One region of the Pseudoduganella sp. GW821-FHT05F09 genome, then DNA from elsewhere that is predicted to be linked to it. Evidence: predicted binding sites of a transcription regulator. Region 1 holds the regulator's gene; each other region holds the start of a gene.
What was found. Region 1 encodes FNR, which switches genes on or off when oxygen is low (the NO sensors DNR and NnrR bind a similar motif). Its sites were predicted from a motif close to TTGATNNNNATCAA; they were not measured.
Positions count from the first base shown of each region.

Region 2: a site for FNR is predicted at 2,349-2,362, ahead of AC07S4_RS01640 (CehA/McbA family metallohydrolase). Genes of this name have one in related genera too.
Region 3: a site for FNR is predicted at 2,639-2,652, ahead of AC07S4_RS03470 (cation-translocating P-type ATPase). Genes of this name have one in related genera too.
Region 4: a site for FNR is predicted at 1,985-1,998, ahead of AC07S4_RS11840 (KamA family radical SAM protein). Genes of this name have one in related genera too.

Region 1 covers NZ_JBWKSD010000001.1:1,076,883-1,081,679, reverse strand. The annotation lists gene AC07S4_RS04560 (response regulator) at 1-441, opposite strand, end outside; gene AC07S4_RS04555 (PAS domain-containing sensor histidine kinase) at 431-1,915, opposite strand; gene fnr (fumarate/nitrate reduction transcriptional regulator Fnr) at 1,984-2,754, opposite strand; gene AC07S4_RS04545 (alpha-L-fucosidase) at 2,869-4,428, opposite strand; gene AC07S4_RS04540 (alpha-hydroxy acid oxidase) at 4,602-4,797, shown strand, end outside.
Region 2 covers NZ_JBWKSD010000001.1:405,564-410,360, reverse strand. The annotation lists gene AC07S4_RS01645 (CHASE domain-containing protein) at 1-2,328, opposite strand, end outside; gene AC07S4_RS01640 (CehA/McbA family metallohydrolase) at 2,499-4,124, shown strand; gene AC07S4_RS01635 (prolyl oligopeptidase family serine peptidase) at 4,188-4,797, shown strand, end outside.
Region 3 covers NZ_JBWKSD010000001.1:810,587-815,383, forward strand. The annotation lists gene AC07S4_RS03465 (bifunctional aconitate hydratase 2/2-methylisocitrate dehydratase) at 1-27, shown strand, start outside; gene AC07S4_RS03470 (cation-translocating P-type ATPase) at 60-2,603, opposite strand; gene AC07S4_RS03475 (CBS domain-containing protein) at 2,788-3,900, shown strand; gene AC07S4_RS03480 (universal stress protein) at 3,897-4,745, opposite strand; gene AC07S4_RS03485 (universal stress protein) at 4,778-4,797, opposite strand, start outside.
Region 4 covers NZ_JBWKSD010000003.1:445,698-450,494, forward strand. The annotation lists gene AC07S4_RS11830 (methyl-accepting chemotaxis protein) at 1-1,348, opposite strand, end outside; gene AC07S4_RS11835 (cache domain-containing protein) at 1,364-1,834, opposite strand; gene AC07S4_RS11840 (KamA family radical SAM protein) at 2,062-3,459, shown strand; gene AC07S4_RS11845 (MFS transporter) at 3,464-4,797, shown strand, end outside.

The DNA of each region.
Region 1 (4,797 bases):
GCCCGCCCCGCCGCCGCCCACCAGCGTGGCCAGCTTTTCCACCAGCGCCGGGCTCACGTGCTTGCCGCCCGCCGCCGCCTTGCGCACCGCCTCCACCAGCGTGGCGGTGGGCGCGTCCTTGGTCAGATAGCCGGCCGCGCCCAGCTTCAGCGCGCGCACCGCGTAGATTTCCTCCGAATAGGTGCTTAGTATCAGCACCGCCATGCGCGGGCATTCGGCGCGCAGCATCTTCAGCAGTTCCAGGCCGTTCTTGCCCGGCATGGTGATATCCACCAGCGCCACGTCGAACTGCTGCTCGGCCACGCGCTGCATGGCCTCCTGCGCGTTGCCCGCCTCGCCCGTCACGGCGATGCCGCTGGCCGTGCCCAGCATCAGCCGCACGCCGTTGCGCGCGATCGCATGGTCGTCCACCAGCAGGACGGTGATCTCGTCATGCGCCATTTTTACTCTCCTCCAGCGGCAGGCGCAGCGTCAGCACGGTGCCGTCCGGGCCGCCCATGATGGCCAGCTGGCCGCCGAAACTGCGGCTGCGTTCGTGCATGCCCAATATGCCCCAGGACTCCCGGCTCAGCAGCCCGTCGGCCGCGATGCCCTTGCCATTGTCGCTTACCGTCAGCCGCAGCGTGTCCGCTTCGCAGCTCACTGCTATCGTCGCCTGCGTGGCCTGCGCGTGGCGCACCACATTGGTCAGCGCCTCCTGCACGATGCGGAACAGCATGGTGCTGCGGTCCGCGTCCAGTTCCAGCGCAGCGGCCTGCGCATCGATACGGCACACGCAACGCAGGCCTGCCCGCAGCGCCACCTGGTCCGCATACCATTCCAGCGCGGCCCACACGCCCAGCTGGTCCAGCACGCTGGGGCGCAGGTCGGTAATCACGCGGCGCACGGTTTCGATGGCGCTCTGCACCAGGTCCGCCGTATCCGCCAGCAGCGGCTCGGGCGTGCTGCCCGCCGCCACCGCCCGCTCCTGCGCCACCAGGACGTAGGCGCGGATGCCGGTCAGCAGCCCGCCCAGTTCGTCGTGGATTTCCTGCGCAATGCGCTTGCGTTCTTCTTCCTTGATGCGTTCCTGGTGCGCGCCCAGGCGGCGCAGCTCGTCCTGCGACTGGCGCAGTGCCTGCAGCAGCTGCTGGGACTTCTGCTCGGCCAGCTTGCGCTCGGTAATGTCGCGTACCAGGCCGGTGTACATGCGCTTGCCGCCCAGCGTCATCTCGGCCACCGACAGGTCCATGGGGAAGACGCTGCCGTCGCGCCGCAGGCCCTGCACTTCGCGGCCCTTGCCGATTATGCGTTTTTCGCCGGTGGCGCGGTAGTGGGACAGGTAGCCGTCGTGCGCGCTGCGGTGCGGCTCCGGCATCAGCATATTGATATTGCGGCCCGCCACTTCCGCCTCCCGGTAGCCGAACATGCGCTCGGCGGCGGGGTTAAGGCGCTCCAGCATGCCGTTTTCGTCGATGGTGATGATGGCGTCCACCGCCGTCTCGAACACGGCGCGCATGCGCGCTTCGCTCTCCTGGAGCGCCTGCTCGGCGGCCTTGCGGGCGCTGATGTCGTGGATGGTGGCCATCACCATGGTCTGGCCGTCCGGGCTGCGCAGCGGCGACAGGCTGACTTCGACCGGGAATTCGCGTCCCTCCCGGTGGCGGCCGGACAACTGCGCGCCGGCGCCCATGGCGCGCGGGCGCGGCTCGGCGCTGTAGCCTTCGCGCAGCGCCTGGTGGCCGTGCCGGAAGCGTTCGGGTATCAGCGTCTCCACCGGCAGGCCCTGCAACTGCTCCTGCGTGTAGCCGAACAGCGCTTCCAGGGCCGGATTGGCGAGCGCAATGGCGCCGCCGCGGTCGACGATGAGGACGGGGTCGGTGGCGGCAGCCAGTAGCCAGGCCAGGCTTTGGTCGGCGATGGGGGGATTTTGCATGCCGCAATCATACGAGGGATGCACGCCCCGGTAAAGCCTCGGCGCCCGTGCGGCGCGGCCGCCCGCAGTCAGGCGGCCTGCTGCTCCGGCGCCAGACGGCCGGAGGCCAGGTCCTGCAGGCCGGCCAGGTCGAGTATGCGCAGGTCGCGGTTGTTCAGGCTGATCCAGCCAGCCTTGCGGAAACGCGCCAGCAGGCGGCTGATGCTCTCGATGGTCAGGCCCAGGTAGCCGCCGATGTCCTCGCGCGACATGCGCAGCTGGAAGCTTGCAGGAGAGAAGCCGCGCGCCGCGTAGCGGGCGCCCAGCGAAGTCAGCATCAAGGCCAGGCGCTGTTCGGCGCGCATATTGCCCAAAAATAGGGCAACAGCCTGCTCGCGCTGGATCTCGCGCGCCATGACGCGGTGGAACTGGTGCATCAGCTCGGGTACTTGCGCCACCAGTTCCTGCAGGCGGTTGAAGGGGATTTCGCACACTTCGCTGTCTTCCAGCGCCACCGCGCTGCAGCTGTGCTGGCCGGTGCCTATCGCTTCCATGCCGAGCAGGTCGCCGGCCATGTGGAAACCGGTAATCTGCTGTTCGCCGCGCTGGTTCACCTGCGCGGTCTTGAAATGCCCCAGGCGCACCGCGTACAGGCTGCCGAAACCCTGCCCCATGCTGAACAGCTGCTCGTCGCGCTGCACCTTGCGGCGGCGCGAGATGATCTGCTCCAGGCGGTGCATCGATTCCTCGTCCAGGCCCTGCGGCAGGCACAGGCGGTTGAAGCTGCACAGGCCGCAGCGCGGCTGGGGCTGCGGCCGCGCTGGGTTGGAGGATGCGATGTGGATGGTGGCGGTGGTCATGGTCGGCTCCGGTGCATGGGCTGCGCTGTCGATGCGGACAGTATCGCGTGCACCGGGCCTGGGCGGTATCGGGTATTCCGGCCAGTTGCTGTAGGGGATCCCCTACAATCCGGCTCAGAAGGTGATTTTCAGGGCCGACGGTGCCCCGGCCAAGGCGCCGGGAGCGCTGGAAATGCCCTCCACGGTCAGGCCTTCCTGGGTCTGGCGGAACGGCAGCGCGCCGTCGCGGCCCAGCTGTTCCACGCCCTTCACCTTGCCCGCGCCCGGGCCGAGCACGCGCAGCACCACCGAGCCGTCGCGCGGCGCGCCGATGGCGTAGACCGCCGCCCCCTTGGCCGTGAAGCGCCACGATTCCTCGCCGAACTGCTTCCAGGGCCGGGTGCCGTAGATGGCCTCGCCATTGGTGTCCAGCCAGGCGCCCACGTCCAGCAAGGTGCGCTGCTGCTCCTCGGGGATGGTGCCGTCCGCCTTGGGCGAGAGGTTGAGCAGGTAGAAGCCGCCCTTGCTCGCCGTGTCCACCAGGCGGCCGATAATGGCGGCGCCGCCGGCCACCTTCATGCCGTTGGTGTAGCCCCAGGTGCTGCCTATGGTGTCGTCCACCATCCACGGGCCGGGGCGGATGTCGGCCGGCGAACGCACGCCTATTTTTTCAAAGTCGATGATGGAGCCGACCTGCCTGGCGTCGTCATTGCTGGGCGCGTAGGCAACGAACTTGGTGCTGATCGAGACTTCCTTGTTCCAGGCCTGGGCGCGGTTGTAGTAATAGGCCGCCAAGCGCAGCTTGAGCGGGTCCAGCACGCGCAGATTGACGCCGTTGTCGAACCACAGGATGTCGGGCTGGTACTGGTCGATCAGCTCCAGGTTGCGGTTCACCCAGTCGGTGAGGAAGCGCTCCATGGCGGGCTGGCTGCGGTCGGCCACGTTGTAGAACGCGGCCCACTCCGGGTCGTACAGGTCGGCCTTGGCCGCTTTCAGGCGGGCTTCCAGCGCTGGCGGGGGATTGATGAAGGTGAAATTCTCCACCCCGTGGTTGGATACGCCGAACTTCATGCCCTCCTTGCGCACGGCGGCCGCCAGTTCGCCGATCAGGTCGCGCTTCGGTCCCATGCGCTTGGCGTTGAACGGCGTGACCCGGCTGTCCCACAGTGCGAAATTGTCGTGGTGCTGGGCGGACGGCATGACAAAACGGGCGCCGGCCCGGCGGAACAGCGTGGCCCACTGCGCCGCGTCGAACTTCTCCTGCTTGAACTTGGGGATGAAGTCCTTGTAGCCGAAGCGTTCCGGCGGGCCGAAGTTGGCGGTGTGCCAGGCCAGGTCGGCGCCGTACATATGCTTTTCATACCATTCGTTGTGGTAGGCCGGCACCGCGTACACGCCCCAGTGCATGAAGATGCCGAACTTGGCGTCCTCGAACCAGGCCGGGGTGCGGTAGTTCTTGCGGATAGACTCCCAGTCCGCGGCGTAGGGGCCGGGCGGCAGCGGCGTAGCGACGGCGGCGTCCGCAGCCGCCACGGTGGCCGGGGTGGCGGGCGGTCCCATCACGCCGTAGTCATACAGCTTGGACTCCGGCACGCCGCCCCGGTCCGGCTTGGGCAAGGGGCCGGCATCCGCACCGGTCAGGATGGACGCGAGGACGGCAAGAGTTAAACCGGACAGCAATGGCGCGCGCAGCATGATTGGCCCCCGTAATTATAAAAATGACGGCTAGCGTATCGCGCGGGCACGTTTCGCGCACGTTTCGCTTTGTATCACTCATAAACATGATTAGATTGCGCCAGCCGTTGACACTGGCGTGACGACTATCGATACTCGGAAGCCATCCTAATCAGACCTATAACAATATCCCCATGGCAGTCATCACCGAGATTGAAGACCTGCGCCTGCAGGCCAAGCGGCGCGTCGCGAAAGCTATTTTTGGCTACGTCGATTCCGGCTCCTACACCCAGGGCACCATGCGCGCCAACAAAAGCGACCTGGAAGCCATCCATCTGCGCCAGCGCGTGGCCGTGAATGTGGACCAGCGCAACACGGCCACCACGCTGG
Region 2 (4,797 bases), 670 kb from region 1:
GATGCACACCGTGGCGCCCGCGTCCTCCAGAAGCTCCTGCCCCACTTGCTGGCTGAAAATATTGTCCTCCACCAGCAGGATGTTGGCGCCCTGGATGGTGGCCATCACGTCCGCCTGCAGCGTTTCGCTGTGGCGCTGCTCCAGGAAGTTGGTGCCCTTGGCCAGCCGCGCGGTGAACCAGAAGGTGCTGCCATGGCCGCGCACGCTGTCCACGCCCACGGTGCCGCCCATCAGCTCGGCCAGCTGCTTGCTGATCACCAGCCCCAGCCCCGTGCCGCCGTATTTGCGCGTGGTGGACGTGTCGGCCTGGTGGAAGGACTGGAACAGCTTGCCGATCTGCTCCGGGCTCATGCCTATGCCCTGGTCCTGCACCTCGAAGCGCACCAAGGTGTGGGTGTCGCGGTCCTCCACCGGCCGCGCGCGGATGTAGATCTTGCCGTTTTCCGAGAACTTGATGGCGTTGCTGGTGAAGTTGAGCAGCACCTGTTCCAGCCGCAGCGGGTCGCCGCGCAACTGGTGCTCCAGGCCCGGCCAGATCTCGAACACCAGCTCCAGCTCCTTGCGCGCGGCGCTCTCGCCCAGCTGGCTGGACACATTGGCCAGCAAGGTCTCCAGCGCGAAGTCCAGCACTTCCAGCTCCAGCTTGCCGGCCTCGATCTTGGAAAAGTCCAGGATGTCGTTGATGATGCCCAGCAGGTGCTGGCCGGAATGGTAGATCTTCTGCAGGTAGTCGCGCTGCTTGGGATGGGTGACCGATTTCAGCGCCAGGTGGGCCATGCCGATAATGCTGTTCATCGGCGTGCGGATCTCGTGGCTCATATTCGACAGGAAGTCGCTCTTGGCCTGGTTGGCCGCCTGCGCCTGCTCCTTCAGGTTGTGCAGTTCGGTGATGTCGGTGGCCAGGCCGATCACGGCCGCCACGTCGCCGTCGATATGCACCGGCGCCTTCACGGTCCACAGGTGCTGCACGGCGCCGTCGCGCCCTACATAGCGCTCCTCGCCGGCGCGCTTGATGCCGTCCAGGAAGACCTGGCGTTCCTCGTTCCAGGCCGCGTCCGCCTGCGCCGGCGGCATCAGTTCGCGGTCGCTCTTGCCGATGATGTCCTCCACCGGCATGCCCATGGCCTCGGCGGTCTTGGCGTTGACGTAGATGTAGCGGCGCTGCTGGTCTTTCATGAAGACGCGGGCGTCCACGTTGTTGAGCACGCTGTCCAGCAGCAGGCGCTGCTCCACCGCGCTGCGGCGCGAGAAGTACAGCGTCAGCAGGTAGCCGTAGATCAGCATGGTGACGATGAAGCCGGTGGCCAGCGCGATCCACGGGAAATAGGCGTCCAGCCCGGTGTGCATGTCGGCGCGCTTGACGCGGAACAGCGCCTTCCACAGCGTGCCGTTGAAGTCGATCGGCAGCACCGCTTCCATATACTCGTCGGGATTGGCCGGGGCGGCCGGGGCCGCTTCGATGGAGCCGTTGTCGTTGTACAGCAGGCGGTCGGTTTTCTCGATGGCGAGGCGGCGCTTTTCCACGTCGACGGAGCTGTCGGCGTACAGCAGCATGTGCACCTCGCGGATCGCCATTTCGTCGATCGCGCCCTGCACCAGCTTGGACACCGAGAAGCCGATGCCGACCGAGCCGATGTAGGCGGCGCGGCGGCTCTCCACGTCGTGTATCGGCATGCCGCGCTTGTACACCGGCAGGCGCATGCCCAGGCCGATGTGCGGCACCGGCTTTTTCACCACCACCGGCTGGCCGGAAGCGCTGATCTGGCCGGTGTCGCGCGACAGCTCCATGGCGCGCGCAATGGCCGGATTGACGCCGATATCGACGCCAAAGCGCTCCATCACCATCTCCATCGGCTCCAGGTAGAGCAGCACGGTGTACTGGTCGCGCCGGCCGGGCGGCTTGATGTCGAACCTGGGATAGCCGCCCGCATGCAGGCTGCGGTCGTTGCGCACGCCGGCCACAAAGGCGTCGCGGTCCGCGTCGCGCACCGGCACGGCGTAGTTGAGCGCTTCGATGGCCGGGAAGTGCTGCGGCAGGTTCAGCGTGGACACATATTCGTGGAACTGCTGGCGGCTGAGCGAGTCGCTGGTCTGGAACAGGGCCACCAGGCCGCGCACCACGTCCGAGTACGATTTCACGCGCGCGGAAATGCTGTACTGCGTGCTGCGCGCCAGGTTGTCGAAGCGCTGGCGGTCGTCGTCCTCCACCGCGCGCGCCGCGTTCGAATACAGCACCATGCCAACCGACAATGCCAGCGACAGGCCTATGCCCCAGAGCACAGTCCTTATATTAATCAGGCTTTTGAGGAGGGCGCCCAGTTTACGCATTCACGGCCACTTCATTCCAGTTGTTTTGCATTAAAGCAGCATACTATCAAACAGCATTTCCCAACCAGCGTTAACTGGCCATACCCCCAGCCTAGCAAAACGCAAGCGATAAAGAAAAGTGAACGATTTTTCAAGCTCCCGCTCTAACCCTGTTGAGCAGGAGGGAAATCATGTTCATTCGTTCACGCCCCGCCATCATGCTAGCCGCCGCCAGCCTGGCCTGGAGCGGCGCCATGGCCGCAGAGCGGGAACATCGGGAATTCGAGGCCGAGCTGCTGGCGCCGGGCCGCCTGGCCAGCGGGCAAGGCCTGATCGGCATGCATTTTTCGCTGCCGGGCGCGGCCGCGCGGCGGGTGGCCTGGCAGTTGGAGCTGCGCAATTCCCGAGGGGAAACCGTGCGGCGCTGGCGTGGTGCGGCTACCACGCGGGACGGCGCGGCGGATGCCACCGTGGTTTGCTGCGGCCTGCCCGGCGGCGTCTACCAGCTGCGCATGCGCGCCGAAACCGGCGCCGGAAAATCGCGCGAAGTCATCCGGCAACTGTGGGATATTGCCATCGGCACGCCGGCCCCGCTGGCGCTGGCGCAGTCCAGTCCGCTGCCCACCGCGCGCACGCCGCGCCGCGCCGAAGCCGCGCCGGCTGCGGGTGCCCTGCCCTACACGGTCTACTACGGCAATCTGCACAGCCAGACCAGCCACAGCGACGGCGGCGGCGCACTCGACCATTGCAGCGGCGCGCAGGAGCCGCAAAGCGCCCCCTTCGGCCCGGAAGACGCCTACGACTACGCCCGCCGCCACGGCCTGGACTTCCTCATGGCGTCCGAGCACAACCACATGTACGACGGCTCCGACGGCGGCAATCCGTCCGCCGAACCGGAGCAGGCCAAGGGGCTGTACCGCAGCGGCCTTGCTGCGGCGGCCGCCTACACGGCCGCACATCCGGACTTCCTGGCCATGTACGGCATGGAATGGGGCGTAATCAACGGCGGCGGCCACCTGAACATCCTGAACAGTCCCGAGCTGCTGGGCTGGGAACGCAACGCCGGCGGCGAACTGCTGGCCGACACCGCCACCGCCAAGGGCAACTACGGCGCGCTCTACACCCTGATGCGCGAGCGCGGCTGGCTGGGCCAGTTCAACCATCCGAAAGAAAACCAGTTCCGCGCCGCCGGCAAGGCCTTGGGCTACACCGGGGACGGCGACGCCGCCATGGCGCTGTGCGAGGTCATGAACAGCAACGCCTTCTCCGTCAATACGGATGAAAGCGAGAGCCGCCGCAGCAACTTCGAGCCAGCCTGCCAGCGGCTGCTGGAAGCGGGCTACCACGTGGCCTTCGCCAGCAACCAGGACAACCACTGCGCCAACTGGGGCATGTCCTACACCAACCGCACGGCGGTGCTGCTGCCGGAAAATACCGCGCTGTCCTCCGGCGCCTTTCTGGACGCCATCCGCGCCCGGCGCGTCTTCGCCACCATGGACAAGCAGGCCCAGATCGTCCTCACCGCCAACGGCCACCTGATGGGCGAGCGCTTCAGCAACAGCGGTCCGCTGACGCTGGACGTGCGCCACGCCAGCGCCACCGGCAGGCAGGTGGCCGCGCTGGCCATCATCTCCGGCGTGCCCGGCAAGCGCGGCTCCACCACCCAGCTGCCGCTCGCCGGCGCAGCCTCCGGCGGCAGCCTCACCCTCACTCCGGAACCCGGCGAGCACTACTACTACGCCCGCATCACCCAGGACGACGGCACCCTGCTCTGGTCCGCCCCCGTCTGGGTCAGCCAGCAGCCCGCTCCGCCCTAAGCCAGCCGTCCCCAGGCATGCCACAATAGGCGGACCAACCCACTTGCCGCCTGGAGAGACCGCATGCCCGCTGAACTGAATATTGATCCCCACCTCTGGCTGGAAGACGTGGCCGGCGAGGCGCCGCTGGAATGGGTGCGGCGCCAGAATGCCGTGGCCGAGGCGGAGCTGGAAGGCACGCCGCACTACGCGCAGCTGCATGCGCGCATCAAAACCATCCTCAACTCCCAGGACCGTATTCCCTACGTCAGCCTGCACGAAGGCCATTACTACAATTTCTGGCGCGACGCGGTCCACGTGCGCGGCATCTGGCGCCGCACCACGCCGGAACAGTTCCTGCTGCCCGAACCTGCCTGGGACACCGTGCTCGACATCGACGCGCTGGCCGCCGCCGAGGATGAAAACTGGGTCTGGGCCGGCGCCAGCTTTCTGCACCGCAGCGCGCGCTGCCTGCTGTCGCTGTCGCGTGGCGGCGGCGACGCCTGCGTGCTGCGCGAATTCGACGTGGCCACGCGCAGCTTCATCGGCGGCGGCTTCACCCTGCCCGAAGCCAAGTCCCGCGCCGCCTGGATAGACCACGACACGCTGTTCATCGCCACCGACTTCGGCCCCGGCTCCATGACCAGCTCCGGCTATCCGCGCATCGTCAAGGAATGGCGGCGCGGCACGCCGC
Region 3 (4,797 bases), 270 kb from region 1:
ACCGTGGCAGACTCCGTGCAGATGTAAATCCAGGCACTCCGCAAAAAGCCCCTGAAATTTCAGGGGCTTTTTTTTCGCGGCAGCGAAAGCAGGGCCAGCTGGGCCGCGCCAAAGCCGGCCACGGCGGCCAGCGCGCTTGGCCCCACAGGCCCAAGGCGGAACAGCTGGGCCAGCGGCGGCACATAGATGGCCGCCGCCAGCAGCGCCAGCGCGGCGCCGCACAAAGTCCAGAGCATGCGGTTTTCGCCGCGCAGCACCCGGCTGCGCTCCGATCCGTAGTTGCGGCTGGCCAGCATGAGCAGCAGGTTGCCCGTCACCAGCACGGCGAAGGCGATGGTGCGCGCGCTGTCGGCGGGCAGGGCGGTCAAGGCCCATGCATAGGCCGCCGCAGTCAGCGCTAGCGTGCACAGTCCCTGCTGCATCGCCAGCAGCAGTTCGCCGCGCCCGAAGATGGGCGCGCCGGCCTTGCGCGGTGGCCGCTGCATGAGGCCGGGATCTGGCGGCTCGTTCTCGAACGCCAGTGAGCAGGCCGGGTCGATAATCAGTTCCAGGAACACGATGTGCATGGGGTAGAGCACGGTGGGCCAGCCCAGCAGTACGGGCAGCAGCGCCATGCCGGCGATGGGCGCGTGCACCGCCATCACATAGGCCAGCGATTTGCGCATATTGGAATAGATGCGGCGGCCCGCTGCGATGGCCTGCACGATGGAGGCGAAGCGGTCGTCCAGCAGCACCATGGCGGCCGCTTCGCGCGCCACGTCGGTTCCGCGCCCGCCCATGGCAATGCCGACGTGCGCGGCCCGCAGGGCGGGCGCATCGTTGACGCCGTCGCCGGTCATGGCCACGATGTCGCCGCCGGCCTGCAAGGCGCGCACGATGCGCAATTTCTGCTCGGGCGCTATGCGGGCGCAAATGCTGGCGCCGCGCAGCCGGACGGCCAGCTCGGCGTCGTCCAGGTTAGCCATTTCGTCGCCGCTCAGGATGGCGCCTTCCGCCATGCCGGCCTGGCGGCCTATCGCGGCGGCCGTGGCGGGGTAGTCGCCGGTCACCATCAGCAGCCGTACCCCGGCGGCGCGGCAGGCCTGGACCGCTGCCGGCACGTCGGCGCACAAGGGGTCGCGCAGGGCGATCAGGCCGGTGTATTGCAGGTCCAGGCCTGCCGCGCTGGCGGGCCAGCCCGCCGCCGGCATCGCCGCCAGCCGGGCGCTTGCCAGGGCCAGCACGCGCAGGCCGTTGCCGGCCATGGCCTGCGCCGCTTGCTGCATGGCGCGCAGTCCGGGGCCGTCCAGGCGGCACAGCGCGGCGACGGCTTCCGGCGCGCCTTTTGCTGCAATCACATAGCCGCTGCCGCTGTGCCAGACATGGCAAACGCAGCGCGTGGCGGCCGAGAAGCCGTATTCATACGCCAATATCCAGTCAGGGTGCAAATGCGCGCTGCCGGCAAGGGCCGCCTCGCCCAGATTGTGGATCGCCTGTTCCATAGGGTCTGCCGCTCCCGTGCTGCTGGCCAGCATGGCGCATTCGGCGGCGGCGTGGAATGGCTCGGGCAGCACGGGCCGGGCTGGCTGGGAGGGCAGGTCCAGCCGCGCCCCGTCCGCAGTTTGCAGGGCCGCCACCTGCATGCGGTTTTCGGTCAACGTGCCGGTCTTGTCCATGCACAGCACGGTTGCCGCGCCCAGGGTGTCGAGCGCGGCCAGGCGCCGCGTCAGTACCTTGGCATGGGCCAGCCGCCAGGCGCCGAGGGCCGGAAAGACCGTCAGCACTACGGGGAATTCCTCCGGCAGGGCGGACATGGCCAGGGCGATGCCGGCCAACAGCGCTTCCAGCCATCGCCCATGCTGGTAGCCGGCCAGCAGCACCAGCAGTACGCTCATCGCCAGGCCCAGCACGGCAAAGCGGCTCGCCAGCCGTTGAACCTGGCGCTGCAGCGGTGCGGCCTCGGGCTCCAGTCCATGCAGCGCGGCGCCGATGCCGCCCATGGCGCTGCGCGCGCCGGTGGCGGTGACGCGCACCAGGCCGTGACCCTGCACCACCAGGCTGCCCGCGTAGACGAAAGGCAGGCCGTCGCCGCCGGGCGGAGCGGGCGGCAGCGCTTCGGCCACCGGCTGCTTCTGCACGCTGACGGCTTCGCCGGTCAGCAGCGATTCGTCGGCCAGCAGGCCGGGGCCGGACAGCAGCTGGCCGTCGGCAGGCACGCGGTCGCCTTCGGACAGCAGGAGCAGGTCGCCCTCGACCAGCTCGCTGCTGTCGATCCGGCGGCGCTGCCCGTCGCGCAGCACCAGCGCCTGCGGATTGCTCAGCTTGCGCAGGCTCTCCAGCGCGTGCGCGGTCTTGCCTTCCTGGTACAAGGTCATGCCCAGCGTGGCGGCGAACATCGCCAGCAGCACCATGCCCTCGGCCGGTTCGCCCAGTATCAGGTACAGGACGGCGGCGGCCAGCAGCAGAACGAACATGGGTTCGCGCGCGCTGCGGCCCAGGATGCGCTTCCAGGCCGCGCCATCCCTGGGCATGGCGTTTGGGCCGTCGCGCTGCAGGCGGCTGGCCGCTTCCGCGCTTGCCAGTCCTTCATGCTGCTGTATGGGTGCTTGCGCTGTGGAGTTCATTCTGCCGATGGTAGCAAGGAGGTCAGCGCGATTTGTTGATCTGGATCAAATTGCAGCCATGCCGCCCGATCCGCAAACCAGCTTGGGATGCCGCGCTGGTAAGGGTAAATTTGATCCAGATCATGGATCGGGGAGCGGCCGGCGGTCATAGTTGGCCATGATTAACGATTTGCAGGAGCAAAGTATGCGCAGCACATTCCCCCAGGGGACCATGATAGCCGCCGATGTTATGGCGCGCCTGCTGGTGACAGTGGGGCCTGAAGCGACGCTGCACCGCGCCGTCAGCCTGATGCTGAAACACCGCATCAGCGGTTTGCCGGTGGTCGATGCGGCCGGCAAGCTGCTGGGCGTCTTGTCGGAGAGCGACCTGCTGCGCCGCACGGGGGCGGGCCGCGACTGGAACGGGGCTGACTGCCTGGCCGGGGACGCGATGACCGCGCCAGCAATCAGCGTTGCGCCCGACACCCCGCTGCAAGAGGTGTCGGCGCTGATGGAGAAGCACCATATCAAGCGCGTGCCGGTTCTGCGCGACGGCCGCCTGGATGGCTTGGTCAGCCGCGCCAATCTGGTCCAGGCCATGCTGCGGCAACTGCCGGTGGCGGGCCCGGCGCCGCAGCGCGCTGGGGATCGGGGCGATGCCGCCGAAAGCGCGGGACAAGGCGGCTCGCTGAGCCTGGTGGGCACGGCGGCGCTGGAGCTGGACGCCGATATCGGCGCGCTGGGCATCGCCTTGATCGACATGCTCAGCCTGCGCAGGTCGCAGCGCTTGTTCAGCACCAGGGAATTGTCGCGCTACAGGCTGTCGCGGCTGTTGTGGGCGGCGTTCGGCATCAACCGGCCCGCCGATGGCTGCCGCACAGCGCCTTCGGTGTCCAACGCCCAGGAAATTGATGTCTACGTGGCGCTGGCCAGCGGCTGGTACCGCTACGAGCCGGTCGCGCCATCGCTTATCCTTTGCGGCCGGGAGGACATCCGCGCCGCGACGGGCAAGCAGGACTTCGTGGGCAGCGCGCCCGTGAATCTGCTGTACGTTGCCAATCTGGAGCGGCTGGCCAGCGAAGACCACGCCGCGCGCCTGCTGCACGCCGGCATAGACGCGGGCCATATCAGCCAGAACGTCTACCTGTTCTGCGCGGCCGAAGGCATGGCTGCGGTGGCGCGCGCGTGGTTCGACCAGGCCGAACTGGCGCGCGTCATGGGCTTGCTGCCGGGCCAGCGCGTCATCCTGGCGCAGACCGTAGGCTATCCGGCCGGGCATGACGCCGAACCGCCGCCCAAAGAGAGCGTGGCGTATTAGTGCGACATCAGGACAGGCGCCGGCATGCTGGCCAGTAATGTCCTGGTAACGCCGCCCAGCAGCGTTTCGGCGAGCCGGCGGTGTCCATAGCCGCCCATCACGATCAGGTCGTCGCGGGTTTCCCTGGCGATGGCCAGCAGGGCATGGCCTAGCGGCGCGACGGTATGCTCGCAGCGCACCTTGGCACGCACCCCGTGCCGCGCCAGGAACTGCGCCATGGCCGGACCGGGCGCAGGGGCGCCCCCTTGCGCATGGCGCGCATCGTTGAGCAGCAGCAGGGTCGCATCCTGCGCCATTTTCAGGAGCGGCAAGGCATCGCGGATGGCCCGCGCCGCCGCGCGGCTGCCGTCCCAGGCCAGCAGCGGACTGCGGAAGGGCGGCGCGGCGGCTTTGAAGGCGCTGTCGCGGCTGGGCACCAGCAGCAGCGGGCGGCCGCAGCGCAGCAGCAAATTCTGGGGCAGGTCGCGGATTGCCCCGTGCGGATCTTCCTCCGGTCCGCCCTGGCTCAGTACGACGAGATCGTGGAAGGCGGCCTGGTGCAGCAGGGCCTCTTCCGCCACATCGTTTGCCAGGCGCGGCGCATATTGGCGCAGGCCGCAAGCCAGTGCGGCCGCTTCGAACTCCTCCAGGCCCGCGCGCGCGTCTGCGCGCCACAACGCCAGCCGCTCGGCGGCCTGCGGCGGCAGGCGCGCGGCGTCGGCGGGCAGCGCGTAGCGGGACACGCCCGTGCAGGCCAGCCCTGTCAGGTGCGCATCGCACGCCAGCGCGAGCCGCGCCGCCAGCGCCATGCGCGCGGCGGCGTGCGGCGACAGGCTGGCATGCACCAAAATCCGTTTGTATGCCATGGACACTCCTTTGAGGGGCGATGCGCCGCCGTTCAATGCGACATCAGCACGG
Region 4 (4,797 bases), on a different contig from region 1:
CGTTCACCTGCCGCACCGAGGCCACGATGTCGTCCATGCTGCTGCCGGCCTGGTTCACGCAGGCGCTGCCGCTGTCTATGGTGGCCACGGACGCGGCGATCAGCGCCTTGATCTCCTTGGCCGCGCCGGCCGAGCGCTGCGCCAGCGTGCGCACCTCGGACGCCACCACTGCGAAACCGCGCCCGGATTCGCCGGCGCGCGCCGCCTCCACCGCCGCGTTCAACGCCAGGATATTGGTCTGGAAGGAGATGCCGTCGATGACGCCGATAATCTCGACGATCTTGCGCGAGCTGGCCCGTATCGTATCCATGCTGTGCACTGCCTGCGCCACTGCCTCGCCGCCCTTGCTGGCCAGGCCGCTGGCGCTGGCTGCCAGGTCGCAGGCCAGGCGCGCGTTGTCGGCGTTCTGCCGCACCGCCTGCGTCAGGTTCTGCATGGCGCTGGCGGTTTCCTCCAGCGAGGCGGCCTGGCGTTCGGTGCGGTTGGACAGGTCCAGGTTGCCGCTGGCGATTTCGTGCGAGGCGGTGTCGATGGCCTGCACCGCGCCCGTCACGGTGAGCAGGGTCTGGTTCAGGTTGGCGATGGTCTGGTCCAGCGCGCGCGCGGTGTCGGCGATCTCGTCGCGGCCTTCGTTGCGGCGGCCCAGCACCAGCCTGCCCGCCGCCAGTTCCTGCACCGCCCCGCCGATGGCTTGCACGTCGCGCAGCAGCGCCGCGCGCACCCGTATCGTGACCAGCAGCGACAGCGCCACCGACAGCAGCACCAGCCCGGCCATGGTCGCGCCCAGCGCATGGAAGCCCGCGCGCGCTTCCGCGTGGGCCTGCACGCTGAGCGTCTTTTCCAGCGCGGCCAGCTTGCCCAGCTGCTCGTTGAGCAGCACGAACTGGGCCTCGGCCTTGGCCATGGAGTTGGTGGCGATGGACTGGTCCACCGCCGCGATCTCCATGGTCTCGAGCACCTGCTTGCGGTAGGCCGCCAGCGCCTGTGAGGACGCGTCGACAATGGCGCGTTCGGCCGTATCGGCCACGCCGGCCAGCGCGGCCAGCTGTTTGTCCACGCCGGCATGGCGCGACTTGATCTGCGCGCCCAGCGCGTCCAGCCGCGCCTGCGCAAAGCTGCCGTTGATCCAGGCCAGCAATTGGTAGATGTTGGCGTGCGCCAGCCGGGCGTCGCCCATCACGCTGGCGGTGGCCTGCAGGCGCGCGGCGCGCACCTGCACCAGGTTCTCCATGGCCGTGTTCTGGCGCACCATGCCGTACCAGGCGCTGGCCGACGTGGCCACCAGCAGCACCAGCACCAGGCCGGGCGCCAGCAGCAGTTTCGGTCCTATCCGCATTTTGTTCAGCATGGCTGCCTCCAAGGCTTATTTTTTGTAGATGCCCGCTTCGAGCACCACGTCGCCCACCCTCAGGATGTAGGTGGTCTTCGGTTCGATCTTGCCGGTGGTGGGGTTTTTGTACATATAGTCGACCCAGCCCTTGCCCTTCTTCGCGGCCAGTTCGATGATCTCGCGGCGGTACTTCTTGCCGTTGGCGTCCGGCACGTCGGTCAGGTCCTTGCCGACGATGGCGGGGTTGACCGGGTGCGCCAGCACGATGCCGGTGTTTATGTCGCGCATGTCCACGTACAGCGAGCCTTGCAGGAACTCCGGATCCTTGCCGCTGATCTTTTTCATCATTTCCTCCTTGCCGTTCGCCTTCATGAAGGCGGCGCCGCGTTCGGCCATGGCGATGGCGTCTTTTTCGGTGGGTTCATTGCTGGCCCAGGCCGAAGCCGAAGCCGCCGCGGCGGCCAGTCCCAGGCAGAGCAGGGCGGTGTTCATCAGTCGTTTCATGGCTTTACTCCCAAGGGTGTGTGTGTCGGATTAATTTACGCTCGGCAGGCGTAGTCCGAATTGCGATAACGCAAGCTTGCTGCAAGTCATGTTCGCGCCATGCAGATGCGTCAAAGATTTCTTACTTTCTAGAAAATAGCCGGTTGCAAATTGATGTAAGGCAACGCGAATGGCCGCCTGAAAACTACGATGAAGTGCCCGCCAACCACTTCAGACAGGAGATCGCAATGACCGCAGACGCCATGCCCGTGAAGTTCAAGCCTTACACCCGCCAGACCATCAAGCAGGCCCGCCAGTGGGAATGGATGCCGGAGGAACTGCGCGAAGCCACGCAAGTGGTGTCGCACGTGCTGCCCTTCCGCACCAATGAATATGTGCTGGACCAGCTGATCGACTGGAACAACGTGCCGGACGATCCGATCTACCGGCTGGTGTTCCCGCACCGCGACATGCTGCCGCCGGAGGAGTACGCCCATCTGCGCGACCTGGTGCTGGTGAAGAAGGACGACGCGGCCATCGCCAAATATGTGCACGGCATCCGCATGCGCATGAACCCGCACCCGGCAGGGCAGATGACGCACAACGTGCCGCGCGTGAACGACGCGCCGCTGAAAGGCCTGCAGCACAAGTACAAGGAAACGGTGCTGTTCTTCCCCAGCGCGGGGCAGACCTGCCACGCCTACTGCACCTTCTGTTTCCGCTGGCCGCAGTTCGTCGGCATGGACGACATGAAGTTCGACGCCAAGGAAACCACGCAGCTGGCGGCCTATCTGCGCGAGCACAAGGAAGTGACGGACGTGCTGATCACCGGCGGCGATCCGCTCATCATGAACACGCGTTCGCTGGTCGAGTTCATCGAGCCGCTGCTGGCGCCGGAGCTGGCGCACATCCAGAACATCCGCATCGGCACCAAGTCGGTGGCGTACTGGCCGCAGCGCTTCGTGTCCGACAAGGACGCGGACGATTTGCTGCGCCTGTTCGAGCGCGTGGTCAACTCGGGCAAGAACATGGCCATCATGGGGCATTACAACCACGCGGTGGAGCTGCGGCAGGAGATTGCGCAGAAGGCCGTCAAGCGCATCGTCGGCACCGGCGCCACCTTGCGCATGCAGGGGCCGCTGATCAGGCATATCAACGAAGACCCGAAAAGCTGGGCCGAACTGTGGACCACCGGCGTGAGGCTGGGCGCGATCCCGTACTACATGTTCGTGGAGCGCGACACCGGCCCGCGCGAATACTTCCAGCTGCCGCTGGCGCGCGCGCACGAGATTTTCCAGCAGGCTTACCAGATGGTGTCCGGCTTGTCGCGCACGGTGCGCGGGCCTTCGATGAGCGCCTTCCCGGGCAAGGTGGTGATAGACGGCGTGGCCACCATCGCCGGCGAGAAGGTGTTTGCCCTGCAGTTCCTGCAGGCGCGCAATGCGGACTGGGTGCGCAAGCCCTTCTACGCCAAGTACGATCCGGACGCGACCTGGATGGACGACCTGGTGCCGGCCTTCGGCAAGGACAAGTTCTTCTTCGAGGAGGGCGAAGCTGCGCCGCGCAAGATCATCCGCCTGGCGACGGCGCGCGGCGAGGCGGTGCTGCCGCCCTCGGGCTGCGGCTCCCACAGCAACGCCGCCTGACGCCATGAGAGCTGCCGATAGGGCGCCGTCCTGGCTGGCGTATGGCGTGCCTGCCGTTATCGGCCGCGTGCGCACACCCGGTTCGCTGCCGGGCGTGCAGGTGTTTTTCCTGGTGTTCCTGCCTTTCGCGCTGGGCCACTACATCTCCAGCCTGCTGCGCAATGTGAACGCCATCCTGGCGCCGCAGCTGATGGCCGAGCTGTCGCTCACGCCGGCGCAACTGGGCCTGCTCACCAGCGCCTACTTTTTTTCGTTCGCGCTGGTGCAGCTGCCGGTGGGCGTGGCGCTGGACCGCTACGGTCCGCGCCGGGTGCAGTTCGCCATGCTGTCCGTGGCCGCCATCGGCGCGCTGGCCTTCGCGGGCAGCCGCGAGCTGAACCAGCTGCTGCTGGCGCGCGCGCTGATGGGCGTGGGGCTGGCGGGCTGTTTCATGGCGGCCGTCAAATCCATCTCCACCTGGATCTCGCCCGCCAAGCTGCCGTCCGTGCAAGGCTATCTGATCGCGGCAGGCGGCCTGGGCGCGGCCAGCGGCACCTTGCCGGTGCGGCTGGCGCTGCACTACGTGGACTGGCGCTGGCTGTTCATCGCGCTGGCGGCAGGCTGCGCCATCATCGCGCTGCTGATCTACCTGCTCGCGCCCACGCCGCCGGAGGCGCCGCGCAAGCCGCAGCGCCTGCCCTTGCGCAGCATGCTGGCCGAGGTCTACGCCCACCCCGTGTTCCGCGACACCGCCGCCCTGGTGCTGGTTCCGCACGCGGTGTTCTTCGGCATCCAGGGCCTGTGGATAGCGCGCTGGCTGAACGACGTGGCGCACTTCGACCAGCAGGCCATCGCCTGGCTGCTTTACCTCGGCATGGCGGCGGTGATCTTCGGCGCCATCTCGGTCGGCATGATTACCGAGTGGGCCGCGCGCAAGAAGATTGCGCCGCTCAGCGTGGCGGCCGCCGGCATTGCCCTCTACATCGCCATCCAGTGCGGCTTTGTGCTGGACTGGGCGCCGAGCTACCAGCTGCTGTCGGTGCTGTTTACGCTGGTGGGAACCATCACCGGCATCGAGTACGCCATCGTCGCGCAGGCCATGCCGCCGGGGCTCACGGGACGCGCGTCCACTTGCCTGAACCTGTTGATTTTCCTGGGCGCGTTTGCCGTGCAGGCGGGCTTCGGCGCCATCGTTGGCCTGTGGCGGCCGGACGCCTTGCAGCACTATCCGGCCAATGCCTACCGGGCCGCGTTCGGTGTGCTGGTGCTGCTGCAAACCGTGGGCCTGGTACGCTTCCTGATGCGCCGCCGGGGTGGCCGCGCGCGATCCGGTAAAATGGCGGCTATCAACTCCAAGGA